DNA from 2 places in the Clostridium sp. LBM24168 genome. Region 1 is predicted to be linked to the other one. Evidence: riboswitches for the same ligand, from Rfam matches in the RefSeq annotation. Region 1 holds a riboswitch; the other holds the start of a gene.

Region 1 (12,138 bases):
CCTCTTTAATATTTAGTGCCTTCTTATTTTGATATGTGAAAGATTCTTTTACAAATAAGGCTGTTATGATAAATGCAATTAAGAGTAAAGCACCTGTTATGAAAAATACATTCTTCAATCCAAAATTTTCTTCTATAAAACCGCCAATTACCGGTCCGAGTAAAGAACCTGAAATACTTGAGGTTGAAAGTGTACCTAAAGCCCACCCAGCATGTTCGTTATCCGTTTGGGTTGCAATCAATGTAGTACAGGCGGTGCTATAGCCTGTTATAACACCCTGAAGCAATCTCAATCCTATCAGCTCATATACGTTATGTGCAAAGCCAATGCTTCCTATAACTATTGACATACCAAGACTTGCACGAAGAAGCATTGGTTTTCTCCCAAATTTATCAGCAGCATGACCCCAAATTGGTGAAAAAATAGCTGAAATTATAAATGTGGCACCAAATGCAATTCCTGAAAATTGTTCAATTAAAGAAGTCTCGGAGATACCCATGTGTCTTATATATAAAGGCAATACGGGAGCAATTTGACTCATTCCTATGCTTGTCACAAACATTCCAAACCAACAAACCATTAAATTCTTTTTCCATAATTTCATATAACTCTTGACCTTTCTTTATTGCTATTAAATATAATTATAAATTATAATTTATAATTTATCAAATAATAATATAGTTTAAAAGTTGATAAGCGTGAATTGTAATGTTAAACTATGTTTATAGATAAATGTAAGGAGAGATATATTCATGCAAAAAAGGAACCTGACTGCTGAAAAAATAATTAAGGCTGCTTTTACACTAGCTGAGGAAATTGGCCTTGATAAAGTTACCTTTCAGAAGATTGCAGACAGACTGTATATAAAATATCCGTCTTTATATAATTATTTTAATAACATGGATGCTCTTAAAACAGAGATGACAGTATATGTTATTCGTATATTAAATTTTAAATTGATGCAGGGACTTGTAGGTAAAAGTGGAGAGGACGCAATCAGGCAATTTGCTCGTATTTATCGAAATTTTGCTTTTGAAAACAGAGAGGCTTATAAACTTTTCATGAATATTCCCAGTACGAAAGATGAGAAAATAAATAGTATGGCACGAGAAACCATGAGCATTATTCGAAGTATTCTGAATTTTTATATAGATAATAAGGTGATTTTGGTTCATAAAAGCCGCGAATTGAGGAGCATTTTGCATGGATTTGTATCATTAACTTTTCTTGGATACTTTCAGCATAAACCTGATGTGGAGGATAGTTTTGAATTTATTATAGATGATTTTATTTTTTCCATTAAAAAAGGCAGATAATCAAATCTTAATTGATATCATCAGCCTGGAAATGGTAAAATTGTATTTATTATTGATAGTGAGGTAGAGTCCAATGTATAAATTGTTGTTGGTGGAAGATGACAGCGCCCTTGCAACCGGGATAGAATTTACTTTAAATGATGAGGGCTATAAAGTTTTTAAAGTGTCTACGGTTAAGGATACAAAGGAAATTATGAAAGATGAAGAATTTCATCTCGTAATTTTGGACATAAATCTGCCTGATGGAAGTGGATATGATCTGTGTAAATACATAAGAAGTAGAAGTGATGTCCCAATAGTGTTTTTAACCGCCCTTGATGAGGAGGTAAACATTGTGCTTGGTCTTGAAATAGGTGGAGATGACTACATAACTAAACCTTTTGGAGTGAGAGAACTTTTGTCCAGAATAAAGGCTATAATAAGGAGAAACTATAAGAAGGAATCTTCAGGTAGCAGATTTCAAAGCGGGAATATAACAGTTGATACTACAAATGCCATGGTTAAAAAAGGTGACAAAAAATTAGTGCTTACAGCACAAGAGTATAAGCTGCTTCTCATATTTTTAAATAGCCCTGGAATTCTCATGAAGAGGGATGAGATATTGAATAGGCTTATTGAGGGTGAAAAATCCTTTTTTGATGAAAATACACTGTCAGTTTATATAAGAAGAATGAGAGAAAAAATAGAAGATAATCCTAGAAACCCAGAGTATATAGTAACTCAGAGAGGATTCGGATATATGTGGAACAAAAGTGTCATTAAGGAGTAGATATATATGAAAAGATATTTTATTAATCCAGAGCTTAAAATGAGCTCTGTAGTTCTTTTATCTTTAAATGTTATATTCTTTATTGTTATGATTTTAACTATGAAAATGTATTATTATAACTTAAAAAGGGATTACATAAAGACTTTCGGGGCTGTTGTCACGAAAGTGGGCAAAAATGACCCCAAAATTATAAAAGAAATAATGCCGGCTATTACAACTAAAACAGATGATAAGGATGAAATATACGGAGAGCAGATACTGGGACAGTATGGTTTAACTGAAGATCTGGAAAATGGACTTTTCCCATATATTAATAAATCATATATAAAGTATAATTTTTTTGTATTTATAGAGATTTTTACTGTAACCGTTATATTGTTCATTCTAAATTATATTCAGCATGGATATTTTTATGAGAGAATAAGAAGACTGAATATTGGTGCAAGAAAAATAATAGATGGTGATTATGATATATCTATGGCAGAGGATAGAGAAGGAGATTTTTCAAAGCTTTCAATCTCATTTAATTCCATGAAAGAAATAATAAGAAACAATCTAAGTGAGCTTAAAAAGGAAAAGCAATTTTTGGTTGAACTGCTGTCAGATATATCCCATCAGCTAAAAACACCTCTTTCCTCCATGATAGTTTATAATGACATTCTTTTAAATAAACAGGTCTCAAAAGAACAATCGAATGTTTTTTTAATTAACAGCAGAAATCAATTGTATAGGATGAATTGGCTTATTAAAAGCATATTGAGACTTGCAAGACTTGATGCTAGGGCAATTCAATTTAATATGGAATCACAGAGCTTAAATGAAACTGTGATGTATTCACTTGAGGCACTTGATGAAAAAATAAAAAGTGCAAAAATAAAAATTAATTTAAGTCAGGAAAGTGAAATTGTATTTCCACATGACAGGGAATGGATTTGCGAAGCGTTTATCAATATTATTAAGAATTGTGTCGAACATGTAGCAGAGGGAGGAAATATAGATATAAATATTATTGAAAATCCAATATATAGACGAATTATAATATCAGATGACGGGGAAGGTATATCAACAGAAGATTTACCTAATATATTTAAGAGATTTTACAGAGCCAGGACCTCCAAAAATAAAGAATCAATAGGAATAGGTCTGGCACTGGCAAAATCCATAATAGAATCACATCATGGAATTATTAGTGCCAGCAGTAATCTAGGAGAGGGAAGTACATTCACCATTACATTTTTAAAATATTAGGTGTAAAATCTTTATATCAAATAACTAAACTTTTGATATAAAGATTTTTTTCTTTTCTTAGATCAAGGAATCCATTGCTGTCAAGTAACAGGGGATTTGTTAAATCATTGATATTGACTTGAATGACTTTATAGGATTGCTCGTTATTTAAGAGAACTTTTTCCCCAATATAATAGTCTATTATATGATTTAAGAATATAGTTGAATATTGACAATCCAATTTACCAAGGCTTTCATTCTGAATTACTTTCAATGCCTCAAAAGGACCGCTTATATTTTTATAATATCTATTTGAGTTTACTTCATCAAATAGATCAGCAATAGCTATTATTTTAGCAAATTTATGTATTTTATCATCTTTAATGCCAAGAGGATATCCAGAGAGCCATCCATTCTTTCATGATGCATCAATATTCCATAAGCTACGGAGTTGCTCAAGTATGGAATTTTTTTAACGAGATTGTATCCTATGGTTGTATGTTTTTTAAAGATGTCATACTCTTCAGAAGTAAGATTATATCCTTTTGACAGTATATGTTTATCCAATTTGATTTTACCAAAGTCATGCAATACTGCAGAATAGGTCAATAGATTTATCTCATTTTCATCGAGATCTATCCATTTGCCTAGTATACTGCTAATAGCAGCTACATTAATGCTGTGCCTGTAGATAGTATCATTCCCACTACCATAAAATACTATGTTTCTAATAACCATCCCGGTTGAATTGAATTCTTCCTGTATTTTTTTTGCAAATTGTCTTATTTCATCTATTTCAGGAACCTTAAGATTCGATATTGTGTAAAACATGTCTTCCAAGTTTATTGATAACTCATTGAATGTATCTTGAAGTTCCTGCACAGTTTCAATTTTGAGAATCAAAGGTTGGAAATCATCCTCAAGGTAAACTTCTACTTCATTTACAATATAGTTCTTTTTTAATCTATCTATTATGGATTTTGTGATTGAGATATCTTTAGCCAACAGCACCTTGTTTTGAAAGGTAATATTGGAAGCAGATACCATTCCCGGTTTCAATTCATTAATTCTTAATAATTTTTTCTTTAATGGCATATATTTCACCCCATGATAATTAAGTTAGCAATATATAACAACTAGTGTATTATCGTTGATTTTTTCTATATCTAAATACATTTTATATCAAAATTTTGTATTAAAAGGATAGAAATTAAAAAAACTGCAGTAAAATACACTGAATTTAACTGCAGTTTATAACAGGCTAATTTTTAAAACTATGAATTGGAGCGGGAATTATACCGCCTCTATCTATGAAAGCCTGACTGGAAAATTTACTTACAGGCATTATGGGAGCCTTACCGAGAAGTCCGCCAAAATTAGCTTCATCCCCAATGGATTTCCCATAAACAGGGATTACTCTTACGGCGGTTGTCTTGTTGTTTATCATTCCGATAGCCGCTTCATCGGCAATTATGGCAGATATAGTAGCTTCAGGTGTATCTCCTGGGATTCCTATCATATCAAGACCCACAGAACATACGCAGGTCATTGCCTCTAGTTTTTCAAGGTTCAATGAACCTGCATTTACAGCACTTATCATTCCCTCATCCTCGCTTACAGGTATAAAGGCACCACTTAAACCGCCAACCTGGGAAGCTGCCATTATACCTCCCTTTTTAACTGCATCATTTAAAAGGGCAAGTGCTGCAGTTGTTCCAGGACATCCACAGCTTTCTAAACCTAGTTCTTCCAGAACCCTTGCTACACTGTCACCTACAGCAGGTGTTGGTGCAAGGGACAGATCAACTATTCCAAAAGGTATATTCAACCTTTTGGAAGCTTCTCCAGCTACCAGCTGGCCCATTCTGGTTATTTTAAATGCCGTCTTTTTTATAGTTTCAGCAACTACATTGAAATTCTCACCTTTTATTTCTTCAAGTGCACATTTGACAACGCCAGGGCCACTTACCCCTACATTGATTATTGCCTCGGCCTCACCTACACCGTGAAAGGCACCTGCCATAAAAGGATTGTCTTCAACTGCATTTGCAAATATTACAAGCTTGGCACATCCTATACTTTCATTTTCCCTTGTGAGATAGGCAGCTTTTTTTACTATGGTTCCCATATGCTTTACTGCATCCATGTTTATCCCGGCTTTTGTACTTCCCACATTTACGGATGAACACACTTTTTCAGTAACAGCAAGGGCTTCAGGTATGGAATCTATAAGAATTTTGTCGCCTTTTGAATAGCCTTTATGTACAAGGGCTGAGAAACCTCCTATAAAATCAATACCAAGGGTTTTAGTAGCTTTATCAAGAGTTTTTGCAAATTCTACGTAATCAGAATCTGAACTTGCCTGGGCAATAAATGAAATAGGTGTAATGGAAACTCTTTTATGTATTATAGGTATTCCATATTCTGTTTCTATGTCATTGGCAGTCTTAACCAGATTTTCAGCATATTTGGTTATTTTGTCATATATTTTAGCTCTGCATTTTTTACCATCACTGTCTATACAGTCCAGTAAAGATATGCCCATAGTAATTGTTCGTATATCAAGATTTTCTTTTTCGATCATGTTTATTGTTTCAATTATATTTTTAGAATTAATCATTAAAACACCCTCTATATAATAATTTAATATTGTAGATGATACTTATATCTCATGCATGGATGTGAATATATCCTCCCGCTGTATTTTAATTGAAACTTTTATTTCATCAGCTTTCTGTGTAAGGATATCTTTTAATGAATTAAAGCTAACTTTCATCATGGATATGTCTACAAGCATTATCATTGTGAAGTAACCTTTTATCAGTGTCTGATTTATGTCCAGAATATTTATGTTGTTTTCAGATAATATTGAGGTTATTTCATGTATTATTCCAACTTTGTCCTTTCCAAGTACAGTTATAAAAGCCTTCATTTTTACCGCTCCCTTTTTATATTGATATATCATTTGAAGAAAAATAAAAGAGACTAAATGACTAGTCTCTGGAAAATCAACTTTGAATGGGAATCAAGATTCATCCCAATAAAATCCCTGTCCTTTTACCTGAGAGTTTCACCAGAATCAATTCCAGCTTTCCCCTTCGGCGCCCCAAATAGAGTCTCTCCAGAGGTACGTCAGATAATAGTCTTTATAAATTCAATTATCTTCATCCGATATTAAAATTATAGAAAGAATTATAACATATTGTTAAAATCAACGCAAATAAAAAACCTCTGCAAAAAATATATAATTGATAATAGTGAAATATTTAAAATTCAAAATAATTTAGTGTATAATAATACAAGAAAGTATTTATTATTAAATATAGGGAGTGTATTCTTAATTGGAGAATTTGTGCGGTAAAGTAGCAGTAGTGACAGGGGCATCGAAGGGTATAGGAAAATCTATAGCTGTTGAACTTGCTAGATGTGGCGCTAATATCGTTGTAAATTACAAGAATAGCAAAGCTGAAGCAGAGGATACTGTAAGTAGAATAAAGAATTATGGAGCTGCAGCTGTAGCAATTCAATGTGATGTCAGTATATATGAAAATGTAAAAAAGTTGATGGAGTATACGGTTAAATACATGGGAAAAATTGATATACTTGTAAACAATGCAGGGATATCATACATAGGGCTTTTTGTAGACATGCAGGAAGAACAGTGGAATAAAATGATAGATATTGATTTGAAAGGGGTATTTAATTGTACACATTGTGCATTAAAGTACATGATTCCAAGAAAAGATGGGAATATAGTAAACATATCATCTATATGGGGTAATGTAGGTGCTTCCTGTGAGACTGTATATTCAGCTGCCAAAGGGGCAGTAAATTCATTTACTAAATCCATTGCAAAGGAAATGGCTCCGTCAAATATAAGAATAAATGCAGTAGCACCGGGAGTCATTGATACACGCATGAATGACTGGCTCAGTAAAGAGGAAAAAGATGACCTGATGTGTGAGATACCGGTAGGTAGATTTGGGAAAACCGAAGATATAAGCAGAATTGTAGCTTTTCTATGCAGTGAATCTTCTAAATATGTAACAGGTCAGGTTATAACTGTGGATGGAGGAATGCTTTGATACATATAAAATTTATTTTTTATATGTATTAAAATGTGTATTAAAAATTAGGAAGATTGTTCGATAATTAACATATAGGTATTTACGACTACAAAAATTATTAATTAGGATGAATGGAATGATTATGGATAAAGTTATAATATTGGATGACATGGCGTATATGAGATACAGGGTTAAGGATACAGTTGAAAATATGGGGTTGGAAGTGTGTGAATCAAACAGCTCCTTTGATTTTTTTAATAAGCTTTCCGATAATAAGGAAGACATAAGTCTTATAATATTGGAAGTTGGCCTTAGCACTGAGGATGGATTTGAAATACTTAAAAAAATTAAAGCAAAAGAATTAAATATTCCTGTTATGATACTTACTAAATTAAATACGAGAAATGCATTTATAAAATGTATAAAGGAAGGTACTTCCGAGTATATTTTAAAGCCTTTCAATACTAAGATGTTGATTGAGAGAATAAGAAAGCTTGTTAAGTCCTATAAAAATGATAACGATTCTGGAGAAATAAAATATTTGAATTTTCAACAGTATATTAATAAACAGATAGAAAAGGCTAAAGTTGAAAATACTAAATTATCGGTTGCTATGTCAAGTTTAGTGAAACTGAACGTGAAAAAAACAGACGAAAAAATAGAAGTTAAGGACAGCTATCTAATTTTTATGGATATTCTCTATGAAAATTTAAGGCAATTTTTTAAAACTCCGGATTTATTTGAAAAATATGGACTTTCTACATTTATATCAGTTCTTCCAAAATGTAGTGCAAATATGGCGAAATATAGAATGAGTAAAATGGAGGCTTTATATAATAATATTAAAAGCCAGGATTCTAATTATTCACAATATCATCTTGTAAGTTCATCAGTTACTTTTCCGGAAGATGGTCTTGATAAAGATGAACTTTTGGATAAGCTGGCTGCTAAAATGAAAGATAAAATTAATGCATAAAAAAGACAAACATTAATGTTTGTCTTTTTTATGCATTAATTTTGTAATTTTATATAATCAGAATGAACATATCCACTAGTTGTTCCTACCGATACCTTATACCATAATCCGCTTGTACCTAATATAGTGACATTAGTTCCATTTGAAAGTGATGCAATTACACGTCCTGTCCATGGACTTAGCCTTAAATTTAATGATGAGGAAGGATTTTTTAAGATTACCCTACCCAATTTTTTGGAACTTGAACTGTTGCTCAAAGTTGTGTTTGACTGTGAAGTAGTTACATAACTCGATGAAACGTAACCAGTTTTTCCATTTACACTGACTTTATACCAGCTTCCGCTTGTTCCAATTATATTTAATTTAGTTGAGTTTGAAAGAGCTCCTATGATAGAACCATTAGGTGAATTTCTCAGATTCAATACTGAAGAAGCATCATTCAATTTTACATATCCAACTTTTAAGGATACTGTACTGCCGTCTCCAGAACCTTGTCCTATTGATGAGCTGAGTGCATTTCCACTTTTTATATAATCGGCATTTACATAACCATAAGTAGAATTTAACTTGATTTTATACCAATTACCAACTGTTCCAACGATTTGAACGGATTGACCGCTTCTCAAGCTGCCAATTACTCCAAAAGAAGTATTTGCCCCGCTTCTGATATTCAATGAACTTGAACTGGATACATTTACAATTCCAGACTTTACAGTTGTCTGTACAATTTGTGTGGAAGTATGTGGAGAAGATGAACTTCCTGACCCAACATATATGTATCCCTTTAAGAATATATTGCCTCTATTTTGCATCTGTGCTTTTGATAATGTTTTTACACTTCCATCATAAGCGCCTCTGATATTGAAATTGCCTTCATTTAAATATACAGTATTTCCATCTACCTGTTCTACAAAACCAACATGTCCATATCCTTTTGAGCCCCCGCTCCATACTGCAATTGAATTTGCCCTTGGCTCGGTTCCATAGGAATATATGCCATCCCTTGCATTAGCATACCACCAATCTATGGCGTTCCCGTAGAATTCTGAAGGTAGCGAAATGCCCAATTTTTCGAGAACTCTTCCATATGTAAACCAGGTACACTGCCCTGTATATCCGCATTTTGCAAAGATGTTTCCTTCACTGGTGTAAGCACTGCTGTGAGTGTTGGGTGTAATACCAGTAGCATGGACATTATCATACATGAGGGGATTGATACTCATGAGAGATGCCGAGATAAAAAAAGAAAATACCAACTTTTTAGATCTGTTCATGCTTTACCTCCTGCTATTAATAAAATTATTTTACAGATAACAACAGTATATTATCGTCGATATTAAAAAATAATTTAGTATAATTATACTAAATTTTTAAGTTATATATTTTTAAGTTATATTTTATATAAAGTGGAAATTAACATGAATTTATATAAAGATAAGATTTATAGGGGAAGAGGAATTGTATCCGTTAATACAGTAACAACTTACTGATTTATCAGTTTTGATTAAATATAGTAGGATACAATTCCGTATTATAGAAAAATTTATAATTTAGCTGAATTTAATTAAAGTTATATTCTATAATGATGCTATTTCTTTAGCACTTTCAGAATTTTTTTCCATTTTTCCCGCAATATAATTTACAAGATCTACGGTTCTACAAGAATAGGCCCATTCATTATCATACCAGGATACTATTTTTGCCATGTTGCCTGATACCATCGTTGAAAGCCCGTCTACTATAGAAGACCTATTATCTCCTTTATAATCTATTGATACTAATGGTTCATCGGAATATCCTAATATTCCTTCCATAGGTCCTTCTGCAGCTCTTTTAAAAGCTTTATTTATTTCATCTGCCGTAACGGATTTTGAAAGTTGACATACCAAATCAGTAACGGAAACTGTAGCTGTAGGTACTCTGAAGGCAAGTCCATTTAATTTTCCCTTTAAATTTGGAAGTACTTTTGCAACTGCTTTGGCTGCTCCTGTGGTAGTTGGAATTATAGATTGTCCAGCTGCCCTTGCCCTTCTTAAATCCTTATGGGTTTTATCAAGCAGTTTTTGATCATTAGTATATGAATGAACTGTGGTCATAAAGCCATTTACAATACCGAAGTTTTCATCCAAAACCTTTGCAAAAGGAGCTAGACAATTGGTTGTACAAGATGCATTTGAAATAATATTATGGGATTTTACATCAAACTCTTCTTCATTTACTCCCATAACTATACATATGTCTTCATCTTTGGCAGGAGCTGTAAGTATAACTTTTTTTGCTCCAGCTTTTATATGCTTATATAAACTTTCTCTGGTTTTAAATTTTCCTGTAGATTCTACAACTATGTCAACATTTAATTTGTCCCATGGTAAATTTTCAGGGTCACTTTCTCTAAAAATCTTTATTTCAGAATCGTTTACAAACATGGAATTTTCCCCTGCTCGTACATTTCCTTTAAACCTGCCATAACAGGAATCATATTTAAAAAGGTGCACAAGGGTTTCATTATCTGCTCTGGCATTGATTGCCACAATGTCAACAGTTTCCTTCATTCTCTCCTGGGCAATCCTTAAAACCAATCTCCCTATTCTTCCAAAACCATTAATTGCAACTTTTACAGACATTATTTTATTCCTCCCATAAAAATTTATCTATATTATCAAAATCTATCTGGTACATATATGTTACTTATATTAATAATTATAAGCTATATATGCTATAAATGCAACATATATGCTACATTATTTATATCAATAATACTCATATATGTCAAATTTATTTTTACACGGGAATACCATAGTGAACTGGTTTTTTTACCATGTATGTTCCATATTCCAGGTATTTAATCCAATTTGCTCACTTTTACAAGAAAATTATTGAATCTTATGCAATATAAAATCCCATCAGCTTTGGGAAGGTATTCCCATATGCCGATGGATATATAGGGGAAAAATCATAGGCCTGTAGGAGGGAACAACTAAATTTTAAATATCTTTACAGCATTTGATAATCCCTCTATCATTTGGTGAAGTTTCTCTATAGAATCAGCTAATTCATGCATAGCAGCAGATTGTTCTTCGGTAGAAGCAGATACCTCTTCAGATGATGCAGCTGTTTCTTCAGTAACTGCTGAAACATTTTGGATCTCATTGATAGCATCCTCTTTGCTGGAATTCATGTAGGATAGAGACTTGTTTACATTTTCAATTTTTGAAGCAATAGTCATTATGTTTGTTGATATATTTTTAAATATTGTACCAGTTTCATTAACAGCATCAGCTTGTTCTGCAACATGCTCTTTAACATTTGAAACAATTTGTACAGCATCATTTGTTTTATCCTGAATGTCAGTAATTATTTTTTCTATATTTTTTGCTGAATCTGAAGACTGTTCAGCAAGCTTTCTTACTTCTTCAGCAACTACTGCAAATCCTTTACCCGCTTCACCAGCTCTTGCAGCTTCTATAGCTGCATTTAATGCAAGTAGATTTGTCTGATCCGATATTCCGCTGATAGCTTCAGTAATAGTGCCTATGTTAGAAGAAAGCACTCTTAGCTTATCTATAATATCGTAAACTCTTTCAATAGCAGCATCATTTTGTTTAGTTTTATCTATCAGCTTTTCCATAGCTTTTTTTGAACTGATATTTACATTTACAATTTCATCGGAACTTGACTTCATATCCTTAGAATAAGAATTTAATTTGTTAATTTCATCTCCAAGTTTGGTAGTTTTTCCTACAACAACTTCGACGATTTCGGATTGATGTGACGCACCTTCTG
Region 2 (12,138 bases), 1.4 Mb from region 1:
ATAGGAAGGAAAAAACACCATGTAGTTACCCTTTTTCTGCAGCATAGTATCATATATATATTCTACAATTGGCAGATAACTTTTTTCCCTACGCCTATAAATTGTACTAATATTATTTGCTATTAAAATTATTCTATTTTTAGTAGCAAAGGGTGAAGAAATAGTCATATTATAATCATCGTCTCTTCCACCAAGTATCTCTTTAAAATATCTAATGGGGGACAGCGTGGCTGAAAAAAGTACAGCAGAGTGAATTGTTTCCATTTTCTCATTTAAAGCTGCAGATGGGTCAAGGCAATATACCTTTATTTTGATATCATCATTTGAATTCTCCATATATGTAACAAAATTAGAATTATAAATTTCTCCTATTCTTATAAAAGAATTTACATTAAAATAAAGTTTCAAAACTTGTTCATATCCTTCATTACCAGAATTTTCAACTATCCATTTTTCAATTTGAAACGAGAAAATCCTCAATATAGAATAGAGTTCAACAATTTTACTTTTTTGGATATGTATATTTTTAAAACTCTTTTTAAATTTAAGCATTTCGGAATTTACTTTATTTAATGTCTTTAAAGCCTTAGAATCATTTTTAACAACCTTTTTTATATTTAGAAAAGGTTGTTTATAGATTTCTGCAGAGAACATCTCCCTCGATCTATCCACCAAATTATGTGCCTCATCAATTAAAAACAAACATTCTCCTGCCTTGTCATCAAAAAATCTTCTAAGATAGACTTCGGGATCAAAAGCATAATTATAATCACATATTATGCAGTCACAAAGTAAAGTTAGATCTAAAGAAAATTCAAATGGGCAAACGCTAAAATTTTCGGAATATTCCAGTATTTTATCCCTTGTTATCAAATCTTCCCTGCTTATAATATCAAATATAGCTTCATTTACTCTATCATAATGTCCTTTAGCAAATTCACATTTTTCTGGATTACAATCCACTTTCTCTTTAAAACACAGCTTTTCCTTTGCAGTCAGTGTTAGAGTTTTCAATTTCAATCCATTCTCAATTAATATTTTTACAGTATCTTCTACTGCAGTTCTCGTAATAGTTTTGGCAGTTAAATAGAATATTTTGGATATAATTCCCTTCTCCAGAGCTTTTATGGACGGAAAAATTACAGAAATCGTCTTTCCTATACCGGTAGGTGCTTGGACAAACAGTTTCTTGCCATCTCTTATAGTTCCATAAACTGCAACAGCCATCTCTCTCTGTCCTTTTCTGTATTTCTTAAATGGAAACTTCAATTTCCCAATTGAAATATTCCTTATATTCTCCCACTCATCCTTAAATTTTGCCCATTTATAATATCTATCCAGAGCTTCAAGAAAAAATTTTTTTAATTCATCTATACAAAACTTTTTTTTCACAAATTTAATTCTGTTATCATTTATATTGTAATAAGTCAATTGAATATATACATCTCTTAAACTATTTTGAACCGAATATATGTATCCATAACATTTAGCCTGTGCAAAATGCACTGGATTGTAATTCTCATCTATAATGTCAAGAGGTTTGGCAACTGTTTTTATTTCATCTATTATAGTACAATTGTCCTGTACAATTATTCCATCTGCACGACCTTCTACTAAAAATCTGAACTCTTTGTATTCTATTTCACATTTCAATGATACTTCAGAATTGTACTGCTGTATACCATCTTTCTCTTTAATTCTACTTTTATATTGTTTTTGCAGTTTTTGATGTATTTTTGTGCCTTCAACAGCTCTCGCATTGCTTGTAAATCTATTATCTAAATCCCCGTATCTGAATACAAATTCTACTAGATTCCTTACAGATATCTTTATATCTTTTTTACTACAATCCATAAAACCAACTCTTTCAAAGTACATTTATCTATTATTTTACTATATACTTTAGGAAATATCCAAACAAGAAAAAAATATAAAAAATTTTTCAGAAGCTATTGACTTTTTTTTGATACTATATAATAATTAATACATAGAGATAATGATTATTATTTTCATTTAAATAGAATAAACAAAATATTAATTTCAAATTTTAGGAGGTAGTTAGTATGTCATTAATTGGAACTGAAGTAAAGCCTTTCAAGGCAACTGCTTATCAAAATGGAAAATTTACAGATATTACCGAGGCAAATTTCAAAGGGAAATGGAGTGTAGTTCTTTTCTATCCAGCTGATTTCAGCTTTGTATGTCCAACGGAACTTGAAGATTTGCAAAATAATTATGAAACATTGAAAGAACTTGGTGCTGAAGTATATTCTGTTTCAACAGATACTCATTATACACACAAGGCATGGCACGACAGCTCAGAAACTATAAATAAAATCACTTACACCATGATCGGTGATCCTTCCCAGATACTGTCAAGAAACTTTGATGTACTCATTGAAGATCAAGGGCTTGCCAATCGTGGTACTTTTATCATTGATCCGGACGGTATAATTCAGGCTATAGAAATTAATGCCAGCAATATAGGAAGAGACTCCAACACTATTGTCAATAAATTAAAAGCAGCACAATATGTTAGAAACAATCCAGGTGAGGTTTGCCCTGCTAAGTGGAAAGAAGGATCTTCAGCCCTTAAGCCAAGTCTTGATCTTGTAGGGAAAATTTAAGGGGTGCTATAAATGATTTTGGATGAAGATATAAAATCACAATTATCACAATATCTTAAATTGATGGAGGGTGATGTTCTTCTTAAAGTTAGTGCTGGATCAGATAGTGTATCTAAGGACATGCTGGCTCTCATAAATGAACTCACTAATATGTCACTTAGGATCAAGGTAAAAAAAAACAAGCTTCAGAGAACTCCAAGTTTTAGTGTTGACCGTCCTAATGAAGATACTGGAATAGTTTTTGCAGGTGTACCTTTAGGTCATGAATTTACTTCACTAGTACTGTCACTCCTACAAGTTAGCGGAAGAGCTCCAAAAATTGATAATGAAACAATTGAGCAAATTAAAGATATAAAGGGCACTTATAATTTTGAAACCTACGTCAGCTTAAGTTGCAACAATTGTCCAGAGGTTGTACAGTCACTTAATCTTATGAGTATCCTGAATCCCAATATTAAGCATACTATGATTGATGGTGCAGTTTTCAAAAAAGAAATAGAGAGCAAAAACATTATGGCTGTACCATCCATTTATCTAAATGGTACTCACTTTGGCACAGGACGTATGACGCTTACGGATATTCTTTCAAAAATTGGCAGTACCAAAACATCAAAGATTATCAATAAAAACCCCTATGATGTTCTCATTGTGGGAGGTGGGCCAGCTGGTGCAAGTGCAGCAATATATGCAGCAAGAAAAGGCATCCGCACTGGAATTATCGCCGAACGTTTTGGTGGCCAGGTTATGGATACTGTTGGCATTGAAAATCTTATAGGTACAAAATACATTGAAGGTTCAAAACTGTCTGCAAACCTTGAAGAACATGTTAAAGAATACAATGTAGATATAATTACATCTCAGCGTGCCGTAAGTTTAAAAAAGAATGAACTAATAGAAGTCCAGCTTGAAAATGGACCCGTACTAAAAAGTAAAACTGCAATTATTTCAACAGGTGCCCGATGGCGTGATATTGGTGTACCTGGTGAAAAAGAACTAAAAAATAAGGGTGTAACCTATTGTCCCCATTGTGATGGTCCTTTATTTAAGGGGAAAAATGTAGCTGTTATCGGTGGTGGCAATTCCGGAGTCGAGGCAGCCATTGATCTGGCTGGAATTGTAAATCATGTAACTATTATTGAATATATGCCTGAACTGAAATCTGATGTTGTACTAAAAAACCGTCTTGGCAGTTTGCCTAACGTAACTGTCATAAATAATGCTGAGACAAAAGAAATTACTGGTAGTGACAAGGTAGATGGCATTACCTATATTGATCGCTCTACAGGAGGAAAACATCATATTGAAATACAGGGTGTATTTGTTCAAATTGGCCTTGTTCCAAATACTAGTTGGATTGATAAAATCATAACACGTAATCCACATGGTGAAATTGTTACAGATAACCATGCCGCAACAAACCTACCCGGGGTATTTGCCGCAGGAGACTGTACAAATAGTCCATACAAACAAATAATAATCTCTATGGGATCAGGTGCAACTGCAGCTTTAAGCGCATTTGATTACCTAATCCGAAACTAATTTAAAAAGCTGCCATATCACATTATGTGATATGGCAACTTTCTTCTTGTCCTAATATGATTTTATTACTTATTTATTTTTCAAAGAAAAGTTCTATGTCATCCTCTACAGAGCCTATACCTGAAATTCCAAAATTCTCAACCAGTACCTTTACTACATTTGCAGAAAGAAATGCAGGCAGTGTAGGCCCAAGGTGAATATTTTTTACGCCAAGATAAAGCAATGCCAATAAAACTATAACAGCCTTTTGCTCATACCATGCAATATTGTATACAATAGGAAGTTTGTTGATATCATCAAGTCCAAAAACTTCTTTCAATTTCAATGCAATTACTGCAAGAGAATAGGAGTCATTACACTGACCTGCATCAAGCACGCGCGGTATTCCTCCAATATCACCAAGGTCAAGCTTGTTGTACTTATATTTTGCACATCCTGCAGTAAGGATTACCGTATCCTTTGGAAGAGCTTTTGCAAAATCGGTATAGTAATTTCTCGATTTGGCTCTTCCATCACATCCTGCCATGACCACAAATTTCTTTATGGCACCTGATTTAACTGCCTCCACAACTTTATCTGCCAGTGCAAGAACCTGATTATGTGCAAACCCACCTACAATTTTCCCTTTTTCTATTTCAGTAGGAGGAGCACATTTTTTAGCATATTCGATAATTTCTGAGAAGTCCTTTTCTTCACCTATTTCACCTGGAATATGTTTGCATCCCGGAAATCCCGCAGCACCAGTAGTATATAGCCTGTCCTTATAGCTGTCTTTGGGAGGGACTATACAATTTGTCGTCATGAGAATAGGTCCGTTGAAACTTTCAAACTCTTCTTTTTGTTTCCACCATGCATTCCCATAGTTTCCTGCAAAATGAGAATACTTCTTGAATGCTGGATAATAATGAGCTGGAAGCATTTCAGAATGAGTATATACATCCACACCTGTCCCTTCTGTCTGTTTTAAAAGCATCTCCATATCCCTAAGATCATGACCTGAAATAAGTATACCTGGATTATTTCTAACTCCTATATTCACTTTTGTGATTTCAGGATTTCCATAAGCAGATGTATTTGCCTTGTCTAAAAGTGCCATGCCGTTTACACCGTATTTACCTGTTTCCAGTGTCAGTGCTACAAGATCATTTACAGTCAAAGTATCATCCAGTGTTTTCGCCAATGCTTTTTGTATGAATGCATCAACTTCTTCATCATCTTGAAGCAGAACATTTGCATGCTTGGTATATGCAGAAAGTCCTTTTACTCCATAAGTAATCAATTCACGCAAACTTCTTATATCTTCATCTTTAGTAGAAAGAACTCCAACTTCATCTCCAGCTGATTTTTTTGCAAATCCATTCCTATCCAGGCTATCCCAAGTTGCAGCCTCTGGAAGGTCATCCTTATTATCCAGCTGTTCCAGCAATTCTCTCTTCTTCTCTAAAGTTTCAACAATTCTCGAAGCTATTGCATCTTCATCAAAATTTGCATTTGTTATTGTTGTAAAAAGATTAAATGTTATCAAATGATTTACTTTCCTGTCTACTTTCTTTCCCTCATCACGGAGTGCTGTAGTAACTGCAGATATTCCTTTTGTTACATATACAAGCAAATCCTGCATAGCTGCTACTTCAGGTTTTTTACCACATACTCCTACTTTAGTACAACCTGTGCATCCTGCTGTTTCCTGACATTGATAGCAAAACATCTTATTTTCCATAATTATGCTCCTCCCTATTTCTTTTTATGAGTCTATATTAACAGGGTTTTAAATAATTTTCCGTAACATATGTTACAAGAATTATTTATTTTTATAAATATATAAATAAGATATCTTTCAATATAGATATTTTACGGCTATTATCTTGGGAATCTAAAATGTCCTGTTATTTTTGGCATCCATTGCATAATTTCATTACCCTCTCTGGCATAAGGCGATGTACTATGAATTATATATGGAATACCATCTTCTGTCCTTTTATCGGAAACTATAGCTATATGTTCGCTGTGATCAAAGGTTAAAATATCTCCCGGCTGCCATTGTTTTAAATTATCTATATTATTAGGTTTAAGCTCGGTAGTAATACTAGATGCATATTTTTTTAAATAAACATAGAGGTTTGGCACTCTTCTAAAATCTATATTTGGGTCCGATTTACCCTGAATTTTTTTATAGTCTCCAGGATTATTCCTTATATCCTCATCTAACCATACCCTTTAAATCATATCCTGCATTTCTAAAAGCTCTCCACACCAGATCAGTGCATACCCCTTCGTTTTCCGGAGGATATCCTCCTATATAATAACCACTTTTATATTTTACTTTTTTATGTGCTTCTTTTCTCGCCCCAAGTAGTATATCCTCTTGATCCTTTATTCCATCTTTGTCTTTATCCGAATTCTTCAGTACTATTACTTTTTTCAACTTTTCATCAATTGTTTCATTGTTTTTATTGTCAGTCATATTCTTATTTTTTATCCTTGCTGCATTTTTACTATAAAACATATTTTTATGTGTAAAAAACTCAAGTCCTACAATAGCTAAACAAATAAATACTAAAAATACTATAAAAAACTTTTTTCTCATCTACTGACCTCTTGCTTCTTAATTTTTTCCTTATAAATGCCAATTTTTTGCTTCAAATGTAATATGTTATCCTCTATGTTGTTTTTCTGAATATGCAGCCTATCCATTTGTTTTTCCAATAGTTTTAAACGTTCTTTCAAAGTGCTATCTCCCATATATCTAAGCTTAGAATAATATTGGATTTGTTTAATGGGCATATTTGTAGCTTTTAATCTAGATATAAAATTAAGCCAGGATATATCTTTTTCACAATATATCCGTCTATTGATATCATCTCTTTCAGGATGGATCAAATCAATTCTTTCATAATAGCGCAATGTATCAATACTCAATCCAACTTTTTTAGAAAATTCTCCAATATGATAATTCAAATACCTTCACCTACCTCTTGACATGGAGTTAACTCCAGCATGTAACATAATATTATCAAACACAGGGAGGTAATTCAATCATGAAAAGTCGTTATGAATTGGGAGTAAATAAATTAAAAGAAGTTGATGGAACAGGAGGTACAGAGGTAGTAGAATCACTTAAAGATATTGCCCCGGATCTAGGAAAATATATTATTGAATTTGCTTTTGGCGATATCTATACCAGGCCATCATTGGACTTAAAACAGAGAGAGCTGGTTACCTTATCTACGCTTGCAGCACTGGGCGGATGTGAAAAACAATTAAATGTCCATATTAATGGAGCATTAAATGTGGGAATATCAAAGGAAAAAATAATTGAAGTTTTTATACAGTGCATACCATATTTAGGCTTTCCAAAAGTATTAAATGCCGTTTCAGTTGCAAAGGATGTTTTCCTAAGTAGAAGTCTATAAAATGATCACTGAGCACCGTACTATTAATACTCAAATTTTACAGTGCTCTTTTTTTAGGTAATTCAGTATACCAAATTCTTATTTATTTCCTCATATATCTATTCAAATCCTGCAATAGTTAGGCAAATCAATCCCAGAAACACTATAAAAAACTTTTTTCTCATCTATTGACCTCTTGCTTCTTAATTTTTACTTATTTACAGTATGAACTCTGATTAGATAAACAACAGCAGGCTTACAGCCATAACTATCATGCCAAATATCAATCCATATATAGACAAATGGTGTTCACCATATTTTTCAGCAGCTGGCAATAATTCATCTATGGATATGAATACCATTATGCCGGCTACTGCTGCAAAGAGTATGCCAAATGTGGAATCACTCATGAAAGGCAATAATACTAAATATCCAATAAATGCACCTAAAGGTTCCGATAGCCCAGATAAAAATGAATATATAAATGCCTTTTTTCTGTTCCCTGTGGCAAAATATAAAGGAACCGATACTGCTATTCTTTCAGGAAAATTATGAATAGCTATAGCCAATACGGTAAATGTTCCCATCCTCATTAAGTTGTCATCAACACCACTTTTAACTTCATCCATATCTTCTATTTCATGAAATTCATGTGGATTCTCATAACTTGGAATAATTTTATCGATTAACGCAATTAAAAACATCCCACCAAAAATGCAATTACAGTAATCCATGACCCCATCTTTATTCCGAATTCAGATACAAGGGAACCTTTAGCTTTAAAAAATATTTCAATCATTGAAACATAAATCATTACACCTGCAGAAAATCCAAGACTTACTGCTAAAAACTTGGTATTGGTCTTTTTAGTAAAAAAAGCCAAAGTACTTCCAATTCCCGTAGACAAACCGGCAAAAATGGTTAATGCAAATGCTACAAACAAGTTATTCATGTTAAACCTCCGCTATATCAATAATAAAGTAATTATAGCATATACAATTTCTCATTTTATCGGTTTTTATCCTATACTAAGTCTGTTTCAGCATCTTCCTGATTTTTCTTCTTAGGTTTAATTGTTTTATAAATGGCTCCAAGAAATATAAACCAAACCGGTGTCACAAATAGGGCTACACGCGTTTCCTTATTGAGTGCTAATACAACTATTACAAAAGCAATAAACGCTAAAATTGCATAGTTGGCAATTGGGTAAAATGGCATTTTGAACTTACTCCTAGCGGCAAGTTCAGGATTAGCTCTTCGATACTTTAAGTGACAGACAACTATAATTGCCCAAATGAAGATAAAACAAAATGTTGATATACTTGTAATGAGTACAAACACACCTTCAGGCATAATATAGCTTAGAATAACCGATATCAAAATAACAGCAGCAGAGAAAAGTAGAGCATTAGAAGGTACCCTGTGAGAAGTTAATTTCTCCATTGACCTAGGTGCATTATTTTCTTTAGCGAGAGAGTAAACCATACGGCTTGTGCTAAAAATACCGCTGTTGCAAGCAGACGCAGCTGATGTCAGCACAACAAAATTTATAACGCTAGCTGCTGCTGCTACCCCCACTGCAGCAAATACCTGTACAAATGGACTTTTAGCTGGATCGATTGAATTCCAAGGGTATATGCTCATAATAACAGTAAGTGCTCCAATATAGAAAATAATAATCCTGATTGGAATATTGTTAATAGCTTTTGGAATAACATATTCAGGATTTTCAGTTTCACCAGCTGTTAAACCAACTAATTCAATCCCCGTAAAGGCAAATACAACCATCTGAAAAGAAAGTATAAAACCATTTATTCCATTTGGAAACCAGCCACCATATTTCCAGAGATTTGCAAAGCTGGATATACCAGCATTTGTACAAAATCCTTTAATAATCATAAATGTACCAACTACAATTAGCGCTAAAATAGCAACAATTTTAATCAAAGCAAACCAAAATTCCATTTCACCAAACAACCTTACTGTAGTAAGATTCATAATTAACAGAATTATAAGAGCTATAAGACTTGGAACCCATTGAGCCACATTCGGGAACCAGTATTGTATATAAAGTCCGGAAGCCGTTAAATCTGCCATGGCAAGTGAAATCCAGCAAAACCAGTAAGTCCACCCAGTAATGAATGCTGCTCCATCTCCCAGGTAATCATGTACAAATTCTACAAAAGAATGATAATTTAAGTTAGAAAGCAGTAATTCACCAAGTGCACGCATAATAAGAAAACAAATTACCCCTGTTATAGTATATGCAAATAAAATGGATGGGCCGGCTAAGTGAATGGACCTTCCTGAACCAAGAAATAACCCGGTACCAATTGCGCCTCCAATTGCAAGTAATTGAACGTGACGATTTTTCAATCCTCTAGATAAATTTTGATTTTCCGACATATATATTCCGCCTTTCCAGTATTACTATAATTAAGTTTACACTTTCTTGTTTTGTCATTTAAGTAATAATAGACATGCGGTAAAACAAACTCCAGCTTCAATTGATAATGATGAAAATGTCCTTCTGAATAATATAAAATCCATTTTATCCCTCCGTTTTAGTAAAAAGGTACATGATAAAAATACCTTTCCATATATAAATATTCTGTGATTAGAGATATAAATGGGAATAGATAAGATATAAATTAAGATATGTTACCTTTCCCCTGTCCTTTTACCTGAGAGTTTTACCCTGCGGCTTTCTCCTTCGGTGCTCATTTAGAGTCTCTCCAAGGATTCATCCAATAGCGGTCATCTCTAATTAAATAGGTACCTGAAAGATTTACTTCTTCGGTGAATGGCTATAGCCATAACTCTCCCACTATCTTCATTTGAATTATTGTTTTTACTGTTATATACTAATACATATTCGATAAAATTACAATAATTTCTTCATTTTAAATGAAAATTGGACATCATCATTTCATAATTGTTATAATCATGAAATAATAAAATGAATATAATATATTAAAAAACAGCAAATAAAAAGAAAAATATTCTTTTAAAAATACTTTTTTATGTACCTCAATTTTATTTTAACATTTTTTAACTATGTCATATTTCCCACGTAAATGATAGCCATTATCAACTAATTATTAAAAATGTATTCATATTATAACTTTGATTCAGATTTAATCAGCTCCAAAGCTTCTTATATTTTCCATTACCCCTAAATTTTATTAATCCTAAATCTCTCAATTCCTGAAGATTTCTCCTGATACTTGCTCTTATAGTATTATTATTTGGATAAGCATTCGAAAATACATATTTATAATTACATATATCATCAAGTGAAAACTCACATTTTTCAACTAAATTAATAACATCAAGTACAAGTTTCTGCCAATTATTCAGATTTGCTTTTAATATATCTACATCTATATCTAGAAGGCTATCAATTTCAGTATCCTTGTGATTTTCTAAATCAATATCTTTATATTCTGGAAAACTTCTCAGCATATTTTCAATATCCATTATTTTCTTTGAATTAATTTTACCTGTATTCTCATCATTACAGATATTTCTAAAATCCTTAACCGTTCTATTGACCAAATTAGTATCACTTATAAAAACTCCATATTCAAGATTCTTTTTAAATCCTGATAGAGTCAAATTCGATGAAGTTATAATTGAACATTCCTCATCAAAAATATAAATTTTTGCGTGAAGTGTTTGACAATTATATATTTTGTCCTGATGTTCTATTGCAATTTTAAACGCTTCTATATCAGAAGATCTCTTATAAAAGTTGGGCATACTAAAATTTGAAATAAATTCTATTTTAACATTATTTCCCTTAATATTATCATATATATTATTCACTATATTTTTTTTAACATAAGGTGCGCATAATTTTATTGTTGATTTGCTGTTCGAAACCAAATTATAAAATCTATCGTTTATTGGCTTATTTATAATTTCAATCAAAATCACATTTCTCCTTTTCAGATACCTGGATCTTTAACTCATATAAAATAAATTTTTCATTTTACATCCAGTTCATCAATATCAATCTTATTCAGCAAATCTCTTAACTTTAATATTTCCTCTCTATCCAAAGTTATTCCCTTTCCCATTTTCTCATGTTTTCCATCCCAGTCTCTAATATCTACCTTAGCCTTTCTGCCATTCCAGCGCATAACATTTACCTCTTTTTCCCACCCTCTTAAACCTTGGGAAATACTATACAAAAAACGATCCTTTCTATTATGAATATTATATCGTATATTCATTCCAATTTCTTTATACGACAACCAAAGTATCAATCCGTGCTAAATTATAATGTAGTGTTTTACAATATACTCCATTTTTTAATGGCTACCAAAATTCGGGGCTTCTTTTTTAATTAGTTGTTTAAATATATTAGATCACTTTTAAAACTGCTGGTATTCGTCATCATTTTGTCACCAATGTTAAAAAGCTCCAGCTAAAATCAAGCTGGAGTTTGTCACTTTAATATTTATTTTAATTGAAATTGAGCTTTAGTATCTACTACGCCATTGCTAAATGTAACATTCATATTAGATCCATCCACATTGAACCATAAATATACTTCCGATTTAGTACCTAATAAA

The links. A riboswitch is a leader RNA that binds a small molecule or an ion and turns the genes downstream of it on or off. The one in region 1 is predicted to bind glycine.
Region 2: another riboswitch for glycine. It lies ahead of ACSVC9_RS03195 (amino acid permease); the one in region 1 lies ahead of ACSVC9_RS10045 (ACT domain-containing protein).

The regions. Positions count from the first base shown of each region.
Region 1 covers NZ_CP196861.1:2,039,172-2,051,309, reverse strand. Annotated here, with positions in the region: gene ACSVC9_RS10085 (multidrug efflux MFS transporter) at 1-604, opposite strand, end outside; gene ACSVC9_RS10080 (TetR/AcrR family transcriptional regulator) at 753-1,316, shown strand; gene ACSVC9_RS10075 (response regulator transcription factor) at 1,390-2,085, shown strand; gene ACSVC9_RS10070 (ATP-binding protein) at 2,092-3,333, shown strand; gene ACSVC9_RS10065 (hypothetical protein) at 3,350-3,586, opposite strand; partial or broken gene ACSVC9_RS10060 (hypothetical protein) at 3,608-3,655, opposite strand; gene ACSVC9_RS10055 (HD-GYP domain-containing protein) at 3,661-4,407, opposite strand; gene ACSVC9_RS10050 (DUF711 family protein) at 4,574-5,932, opposite strand; gene ACSVC9_RS10045 (ACT domain-containing protein) at 5,975-6,244, opposite strand; glycine riboswitch at 6,352-6,447, opposite strand; gene ymfI (elongation factor P 5-aminopentanone reductase) at 6,654-7,397, shown strand; gene ACSVC9_RS10035 (response regulator) at 7,516-8,355, shown strand; gene ACSVC9_RS10030 (SH3 domain-containing protein) at 8,391-9,629, opposite strand; gene gap (type I glyceraldehyde-3-phosphate dehydrogenase) at 9,933-10,979, opposite strand; gene ACSVC9_RS10020 (methyl-accepting chemotaxis protein) at 11,333-12,138, opposite strand, start outside.
Region 2 covers NZ_CP196861.1:650,162-662,299, reverse strand. Annotated here, with positions in the region: gene ACSVC9_RS03240 (ATP-dependent DNA helicase) at 1-1,854, opposite strand, end outside; gene ahpC (alkyl hydroperoxide reductase subunit C) at 2,064-2,627, shown strand; gene ahpF (alkyl hydroperoxide reductase subunit F) at 2,640-4,166, shown strand; gene hcp (hydroxylamine reductase) at 4,240-5,886, opposite strand; gene ACSVC9_RS03220 (DUF1287 domain-containing protein) at 6,027-6,332, opposite strand; gene ACSVC9_RS03215 (DUF1287 domain-containing protein) at 6,367-6,753, opposite strand; gene ACSVC9_RS03210 (MerR family transcriptional regulator) at 6,750-7,124, opposite strand; gene ACSVC9_RS03205 (carboxymuconolactone decarboxylase family protein) at 7,205-7,579, shown strand; partial or broken gene ACSVC9_RS03200 (zinc transporter ZupT) at 7,795-8,510, opposite strand; gene ACSVC9_RS03195 (amino acid permease) at 8,582-9,964, opposite strand; glycine riboswitch at 10,221-10,307, opposite strand; gene ACSVC9_RS03190 (phospholipase D-like domain-containing protein) at 10,700-11,491, opposite strand; gene ACSVC9_RS03185 (YdbC family protein) at 11,548-11,796, opposite strand.